Regions from separate parts of the Alcanivorax sp. MD8A genome, predicted to be linked through region 1. Evidence: predicted binding sites of a transcription regulator. Region 1 holds the regulator's gene; the other holds the start of a gene.

Region 1 (4,398 bases):
CGGCCGGTTTTCGCCCACCATTGCTGGTGAGCGGTCCCGCTTGCTCTCTGCACAACCATGGGCCATAGTCCGCCGGCCTGAAGCCCGGAAGATGCCATGCTGCCTGCCGCCCTGCATCCTGACAGCCTTTGGCGCCCGCTGGAACAGCTGGTGCTGCCCCCGATAATCCGCGACTGGATGGCGGATCCCGACTCGCTCACTCGCCGGCTATCCCGCTACGGCGCCTTCCGTGTCGTCCCCGGCTTCCATGCCCATGCGGTTCCGCGGGCCGATGAACGGCAACTGCTGGCTCTCCCTGCCCGGCAGGTAGCACTGATTCGCGAAGTCACCCTGATGCTGGATGACACCCCGGTGGTCGCCGCCCGCAGCGTGCTGCCGGTCACCAGCCTGACCGGCGCCAACCGCTCACTGGGGCATATGGGCAGCCGCTCACTGGGGCTTGAACTGTACAAACGGCCCCTCTGTCAGCGCGACCAGGTATGGGCAAGGCTGGCCTCCCCCGGTCAGGACCTGCCCGCCTGTTGGGGCCGCCAATCCCGCTTCATCAAGCGTGGTGCACCGCTACTGGTAGCGGAGTATTTCCTGCCGGCGTTGTGGGAGAAGGTGGGAACAGAGCTGCAAGCGACAAGCTTCAAGCTGCAAGGCGCGGAAGACGGCCCGATCTGACCGGCAGACCAGGGCTTTTAAAGGTCCATCGCGGATTAGCCGGAAAACAGGTTGTGTCAGGCGTCTGACGTTCGACCAAGCCACGCAAGTCTACCTCAAAGCTGTGAAGACCTTTTAGGTTATTCGCAAGCAGACGGCCAAGAGCGCAAGGACGGCTTTTCTCTGTGGGCCCAGTGCTCTCTGTGGTGAAAACGCGTTTGATCCAGACCAGGAATCGCGCCGCGAGCGACGCTCCTACGGCAATTCGGGAGGAGTCAATCGGGCTTTTCCCTCAGTGATCTCCGTGACCTCTGTGGTAATAACGCTTTTATCTTCTCAGCTTGAAACTTGCAGCTTGTCGCTTGAAACTCTTTTCGCCCCTGACAACTGGATGTCCCATGTTTGCCTTTGTTGAAAACCGCTATCCCGCCCTGTGGCCCTACCTTCAGCTGATGCGCCTGGACCGGCCCATCGGCACCCTGCTGCTGCTGTGGCCGACGCTGTGGGCGGTGTGGATTGCGGGGGCCGGCACCCCCAGCCTGAAAACCATCGTGATCTTCTTCCTGGGGGTGGTCATCATGCGCGCGGCAGGCTGCGTGATTAACGATTTTGCCGACCGGGATTTCGACGGCGACGTGGAGCGCACCCAGGGCCGCCCGCTGGCCACTGGCGCCATCAGCAGCAAAAAGGCGCTGGCACTGTTCGCCGGGCTGGGACTGCTGGCCTTCGTGCTGGTGCTGTTCCTCAATGAACTGACCTTCTGGCTGTCCTTCGGCGGCCTTGGGCTGGCCGTGCTTTACCCGTTTACCAAACGCTTCACCTTTATGCCGCAGCTGTTTCTGGGGGCCGCCTTCAGCTGGGCCATCCCCATGGCCTTTGCCGCAGAAACCGGCGAGGTCCCGGAAATCGCCTGGCTGCTGTATGTGGCCAACGTGGTATGGACGGTGGCCTACGATACCCAGTACGCCATGTGTGACCGTGAAGACGACCTGAAACTGGGCATCAAGAGCACCGCCATCCTGTTTGGCGATGCAGACCGGCTAATGATCGGTGCCCTCCAGGGCCTGACACTGCTGGCTCTGGTCATGGTCGGCCACCGCCTGGGCTTCAGCTGGCCCTGGTACGCCGGCCTCATCGCTATGGCCACCACCTTCCTCTATCAACACACTCTGATCCGCTATCGCGAACGCTGGCCCAGCTTCCATGCCTTCCTGAACAATCACTGGAGCGGGGCGTGTGTGTTTGTGGGGTTGTATTTCCAGTACTTTTGAGTGACAGGCTCCAAGCTGCAAGCTACAACGCGGGTCAGGGTTTCAGGTTCTGCCATGCCGTGCCCGCGCTGAAAACGTCAGGCGATGCAAACGCCGGCAATACAAACCGGTTACCTGTTCTTTCCCGCCCTGAATCGCGGCGCCCTGGTCAAATAGGTGGCTCCTCCATAAATCCGCGTTGTCGCTTGTAGCTTGCGGCTTGCATTTCCCCCACATCCGGCTCAACTTGTCATACGCATGTCATAAAAGAGCAATCTAATAGGGCACCAACAAAAGACAGACAGGCGAAGGAAGGAAGCCATGTCCCGTAACCGAATTTTGATTGTTGATGACGAGCCGGCCATTCGTGAAATGGTCGCTGTCGCTCTGGAACTGGCGGATTTCGATGTACTGGAAGCCGAAAATGCCCAGCGCGGCCACGAGATCATTGTCGACGAGCGCCCGGATCTGGTACTGCTGGACTGGATGCTGCCCTCCGTGACCGGTATTGAGCTGGCCCGCCGCCTGAAGCGTGATGAGACCACCAATGAAGTGCCGATCATCATGCTTACCGCCAAGAGTGAAGAAGACAACAAGGTGCAGGGCCTGGATGTAGGCGCCGACGACTACATTACCAAGCCGTTTTCCACTCGCGAGCTGATTTCCCGCATCAAGGCGGTGCTGCGTCGCTCTTCCAGCGCTGCCGCCGAAAAGGCCATCGAAGTGGAAGGACTGTGCCTGGATCCGGTCAGCCACCGCATCAGCGCCAACGACGAGCCGGTGGATATGGGGCCAACCGAATACCGCCTGCTGGAGTTCTTCATGAGCCATCAGGAACGGGCCTACTCTCGCACCCAGCTGCTCGATCAGGTGTGGGGTGCCAATGTGTACGTGGAAGACCGCACCATCGACGTGCATATCCGTCGTTTGCGCAAGGCGCTTGCCCCCTACGGATTTGACCGCTTTATCCAGACCGTTCGCGGTACCGGCTATCGCTTCTCGGTCAAGGCCGCCAAGGCGAGCTGATACCAATAATGTGTTAGGGTGCGTTAGCACTCAGTCTGACCCCACAAGGGCAATCATGAAAGCCAGCCTGGCCAAAGAAGTTAATCGTATTGCCGGCCTGATCGCTCTCGCCGCTCTGGCCGCCCTCGCCGTTGGCCATATCTGGCCACTGCTGGTGGGCCTGGTGGGTTACATCTTCTGGAGCACCCGGCAGCTCTTCGCCCTCTACAGCTGGCTGGTCCGCGATGACCACACCGAACCGCCCGATAGCATCGGCCTGTGGGGCGAGTTCTATACCCGACTCGAGCACCTGTTCCAGAAAGAACGGCGCGCCCAGGAAAACCTGCAAAGCATCATTCACCGGGCCCAGCAATCTGTGAACGCCCTGGAAGAAGTGGTGATCCTGATTGACCAACATGGCTACCTGGAATACTGGAATGCCGCCGCAGAGCGTTACATGGGCTTCAACGCCAGCCAGGATTTGGGGCAGCCACTGACCAATCTGATCCGCCACCCCAGATTTACCGAGTACCTTCACCTTGCTGATTTCCGTGAGCCTCTGGAAATTCCGTCGCCGGTAAACGACAACCGTATTCTGCAATTCAGGGTGACGGAGTTCGGCGTCGGCGAACAGCTTCTCATGGCACGTGATGTCACTCGGCTCCATCACCTTGAACAGATGCGCAAGGACTTCGTTGCCAATGTCAGTCATGAGTTGAAAACGCCACTGACTGTTCTTAAAGGCTATCTGGAAACCCTGCTCGACACCGTGCCCGAAGAACAAAACCGGTTGCGCCGTGCGTTATCGCAAATGGAAAGCCAGTCCGATCGCATGGAAGCCCTGGTCACGGATTTGCTGCTGCTGTCGAGACTGGAAAACACCGATGCCGATAACGATCGTCAGGCCGTCGCGGTGCATGGCATGCTGAATCGCATGCGCGAAAACGCCCTGGCATTAAGCGCCGATAAAAAGCACCAGATTGAACTGGATGTCCCCACTGAGGCCCGGCTGGTCGCTAACCCGGCCGAACTGGAAAGCGCCTTTGGCAACCTGATCACCAATGCCGTGAAATACACCCCCTCGGGCGGGCTGATCCAGATTCGCTGGTGGCAGGACGAAAAAGGCGCCCACCTGTCTGTTACCGACAACGGGCTGGGCATCGACCCCGCGCATATCCCCCGGCTAACGGAACGCTTTTATCGTCCCGACAACAGCCGGGTTACCCAGACCGGCGGCACCGGCTTGGGCCTTGCTATTGTCAAACACGTGATGATTCGCCATAACGGTAAACTCGACATCAAAAGCGAGCTCGGCAAAGGCAGCACCTTCACCTGCCATTTTCCAACGGAAAGGCTGGTAAACCGGCCCACTGCGGTAGCAGGATAACGCCGTTGCCTTCTGCCTCATCTGCCGCCGCAACATCGACAAAACAAAAGACGCCAGCAGGAAACAAGATGAAAAAAATCTGCGTTTATTGCGCATCCAGCACCGGTAACG
Region 2 (4,398 bases), on a different contig from region 1:
GGCAGGCTCCTACGGCGCAGGGGGAGTGGCAAACAAAAACGCCGCCCCGAGGGCGGCGTTAGCGTCTTGCATCAGGCGTCAGGCGTTCGATTACGCCCCAAACAGGCCCTTGAAGAAATAGAAGAACAGGATGGACAGCAGGGCGCCGGCGGGCAGGGTGACCACCCAGGAGGTGAAGATGGTGCCGATCACGCGCAGGTTCAGGGAGCCAATGCCGCGTGCCATGCCCACGCCGAGGATAGCGCCTACCAAAGTGTGGGTGGTGGAGATCGGCAGGCCGGTGCCGGAAGCCAGTACCACGGTGGTGGCGGCACCCAGCTCGGCGGCGAAACCGCGGGACGGGGTCAGCTCGGTGATCTTCTTCCCGACGGTGGCCATTACCCGGGCACCGAAGATGGCAAGGCCGAACACGATGCCCATGGCGCCCACCAGCAGGATCCAGCTGGGCATGGCGGCTTTGGCGCCGACTTGGCCACCAGACGCAATCACACTGTTGATGGCGGCCAGCGGGCCGACGGCGTTGGCGACGTCGTTGGAGCCGTGGGCAAAGGCCATGGCACAGGCGGTGAAGATCATCAGTACCGCAAATACGCGTTCCACCGAGCTGAAGCGGAAGTCCTTGTCGGCTTCCGGGTCGGGTTTGATGCGTTTGAGGAACACCGAGCCCACCGCCATGACGATGGCGCCGCCCAGCAGGGCCCACAGGAAGCTGTGCAGGAAGCTCAGTTCCAGGCCGACGTGCTTGAGCCCTTTGACCATGGTGACCATGGAAATCACAAAGCCCACCAGGAACATGTAGAAGGGCACGACTTTCTTGGCGCGCTCGAACGGGTCATCGTGGTTGAGCACCAGCCGTTGCACGCTGCGTATTAGGGCAAAGGAGATGATCCCGGCCAACAATGGCGAGGTGACCCAGCTGGCGACAATGGAGCCGACTTTGTTCCAGTGTACGGCGTCCATGCCCAGGCCCACGGCAGCAAAGCCGACGATGGCGCCAACGATGGAGTGGGTGGTAGAGACGGGCCAGCCGAACCAGGACGCTACCATTAGCCAGATGCCGGCTGCCAGCAGGGCAGACATCATGCCGTAGACCAGGTATTGCGGTGCGTGGGAGAAGGTTTCGGCATCAATGATGCCTTTGCGGATGGTGGCGGTTACTTCGCCCCCGGCCAGGTAGGCCCCCGCAAATTCAAAGATGATGGCGATGATCACCGCCTGTTTGATGGTAAGGGCCTTGGCCCCCACCGAGGTGCCCATGGCGTTGGCCACGTCGTTGGCGCCGACGCCCCAGGCCATCAGGAAGCCGAATCCGCCGGCCAGCAATAACATCAGGTAGGTATGCTCGAGCATCCACTCCATAAGAACTCTCCTAGCGTGCGACCAACATCTGCAGGCGGCCGCCCACTTTCTGGGCGCGATCGGCCAGATCGCCTACCCATTCGATGATCTTGTAGAGGAAGATGACGTCCACCGGGGGCAGTTCGCTTTCCAGCTTGAACAGGGTGGCGCGGATGGTGATCTGCTGCTCGTCGTTGGCTCGCTCCAGGCGGTCCAGCTCTTCGATCAGGTCTTCCACCAGTTTGATTTCCCGTCCGCTGAAACCGGTTTCCACCAGCTCGTCCAGCTCGTTGATGGCCTTTTGGGCCTGGGCAGAGGTGTCGATTGCACCTTGCACATAGCTGAGCATGGCGTCGGCCAGCGTGGCGGGGATGGACATTTCCCGGCCCAGCATCAGCCCGGAAATGTCCTTGGCCTTGTTGGCGACCTTGTCCTGTACGCTGATCAGCTCGAGCAGATCGGTACGGGGCACAGGCAGGAACAGGCTTTTGGGCAGGTTGAGGCGAAACTCTTTCTTCAGCTCGTCGGCTTCGTTCTCCAGCTCGGCAATGCGCTTTCGCAGGATGCGAGCCTGATCCCAATCACTTTGGGTCACTGCGGTGAAGAAGTCCGCAAGCGTGCAGGCGCATTGGTGAACGGTATCGTAGTGTTGCTGAAGGGGCTTGATGGGCGAGCGGCCAAACAGGCCGGCGATGGAGCTTCCAAAGGACATAGGCGCCTCGGGTCCAGGTTAGGGTCGTCAAAGTATCCCATGCCGCAGGCCAATCAGCTAAGGCTACGGCTGACAGGCAGTGAGTCACACAGCTGTCATGAATTTGGTCGCGAGTATAGAGAAAGCGGGCGGGGCTGTCAGGGGGTCAATGTTACAGTTACAGTACCCAGAGCTTCCCTAATAATGATAAAGGGTGAGGTTTGGTCAATCCTGCCCTGTAGAGACTCGGAGAGTATTTGTGAACGCCACTGCCAAACCTGCGGTACCGGATGGATTGCTGATTGATGTGCGTTGGCTGATGCGCGAGCTGCTGGATGAAGGGCGTGTGAGCCAGGAGGACTTCAATGTTATCTCCACCACGCCGCGGGAGAAGAAGGAGCTGAACTGGCACCCGATCCAGGTGCTGGCCAAGTACCGGCTGACCGATCGCAGCGATACCCACCAGTTGCTGGATGTGGATTTTCTCACCGACTGGCTGGGCGAGCGCGCCAGCATGAAGGTGTACCACATTGACCCCTTGAAGGTGCATGTGGACCAGGTGACCAACGTGATGAGCTATGCCTTTGCCGAGCGGCACGGCATTGTCGCGGTGGAGGTGCAGCGTGACAAGGTAGTGGTGGCCTGTGATCAGCCTTTCCTGCAGGACTGGAAGGGGCATCTGCAGCAGGTGCTGCGTGACCGTGAGCTGGAGGTGGTGCTGGCCAACCCGGAGCAGCTTCGCCGTTACCGCATCGAGTTCTACAATCTCAGCCGCTCTATCGCCGGAGCCACGGGCAATACTGGTCAGGAGATGTCCGGGATTACCAACTTCGAGCAGCTGCTGGAAGTGGGGAAGGGGCACCACGATGCGGACGATCAGCACATCGTCAATATTGTGGACTGGATCCTGCAGTACGCTTTTTCCCAGCGCGCCAGCGACATCCATCTGGAGCCGCGACGGGAAACCGGCAAGATGCGTTTCCGCATTGATGGGGTGCTGCACGATGTTTACGAACTGCCGGCGGCCATCATGGCGGCGGTGACCAGCCGTCTGAAGATTCTCAGCCGCTTGAATGTGGCGGAAAAACGCAAACCCCAGGATGGTCGTTTGAAAACCAAAAGCCCGGACGGGGACGAGGTGGAGCTTCGCCTTTCCACATTGCCCACGGCATTCGGGGAGAAGATGGTCATGCGGGTGTTTGACCCGGATGTACTGGTGCGCAGTTTCGAGCAAATGGGGTTTACCCGTGAGGATCATGACACCTGGCACAGCATGACCCAGCATCCCCATGGCATTATCTTCGTCACCGGTCCCACCGGGTCGGGCAAGACCACAACCCTGTACTCCACCCTCAAGCAGCTGGCCACCAGTGAGGTCAATGTCTGCACTATTGAAGACCCCATCGAGATGGTGGAGCCGAGCTTTAACCAGATGCAGGTTCAGGCGAATATCGATGTGAACTTCGCCCAGGGGGTGAAGGCCATGCTGCGTCAGGATCCGGACATCATCATGATTGGTGAGATTCGCGATCTGGCCACGGCAGACATGGCGATTCAGGCGGCACTGACAGGCCACCTGGTGTTGTCCACCCTGCATACCAACGATGCACCCTCGTCGATTACCCGTCTGGTGGACCTGGGGGTGGCGCCATACATGATTTCGGCCACGGTACTGGGGGTCATGGCACAGCGTTTGGTGCGAACCCTGTGTCCGCACTGCAAGGCTCCGGTGGCGCCGAATGCCCAGGCCTGGGAGGAACTGGTGCGCCCCTTCAAGATGAAAATGCCGGAGAGTATCAACCGTCCGGTAGGGTGCCTGGAGTGCCGTGGAACGGGCTACCTGGGGCGCATGGGTGTCTACGAAACGATGCCCCTTAATAGTGCCTTGAAGGGGCAAATCACTCGTGGTGGAGATCTGGAGGCGCTGACCCGGCAAGCGTTGAAGAACGGTATGAAACCGCTGCGAATCAGTGGCGCCATGAAAGTCGCCAAGGGGTTGACCACCATTGAGGAGGTGATGCGGGTGACTCCGTCCCAGGATATTTTGCTGGGGTGAAGCAGCCATGAGCTGTGAGCTGTGAGCTGTGAGCTGTGAGCTGTGAGCTATGAGCTGCGAGACGCGGTCAGGCGTGTCAGGTGTTGAGAGTATGGAGTCCGAGATCAACGGTTAAGGTGTATCCCAGAACCTGGCCCCGGGCTCTTGGTGCGCGGGCAGTGCATTGTCGTAACCACAAGCTTTTCCCGCGCCTCGCAGCTCATAGCTCACAGCTCGCAGCTATTGATTCCCGCTTGTAGCTTGCCCCGTCGCATACGACAATAGCGCCCCATGAATGAACCCCAATATCAGTCCCTCCCCGATGAACTGTCGG

What was found. Region 1 encodes PhoB, which activates phosphate uptake and scavenging genes when phosphate is short. Its sites were predicted from a motif close to TGTCATANNNNTGTCANA; they were not measured.
Region 2: the regulator PhoB is predicted to act here: its motif matches at 2,133-2,150, upstream of A15D_RS08405 (TIGR00153 family protein).

What each region holds. Positions count from the first base shown of each region.
Region 1 is NZ_AQOQ01000003.1:20,281-24,678, forward strand. Features, by position in the region: gene A15D_RS02145 (chorismate lyase) at 97-666, shown strand; gene ubiA (4-hydroxybenzoate octaprenyltransferase) at 1,044-1,916, shown strand; gene phoB (phosphate regulon transcriptional regulator PhoB) at 2,217-2,921, shown strand; gene phoR (phosphate regulon sensor histidine kinase PhoR) at 2,977-4,287, shown strand; gene A15D_RS02165 (TIGR00730 family Rossman fold protein) at 4,356-4,398, shown strand, end outside.
Region 2 is NZ_AQOQ01000012.1:82,275-86,672, forward strand. Features, by position in the region: gene A15D_RS08400 (inorganic phosphate transporter) at 91-1,359, opposite strand; gene A15D_RS08405 (TIGR00153 family protein) at 1,370-2,050, opposite strand; gene A15D_RS08410 (GspE/PulE family protein) at 2,349-4,085, shown strand; gene glnE (bifunctional [glutamate--ammonia ligase]-adenylyl-L-tyrosine phosphorylase/[glutamate--ammonia-ligase] adenylyltransferase) at 4,356-4,398, shown strand, end outside.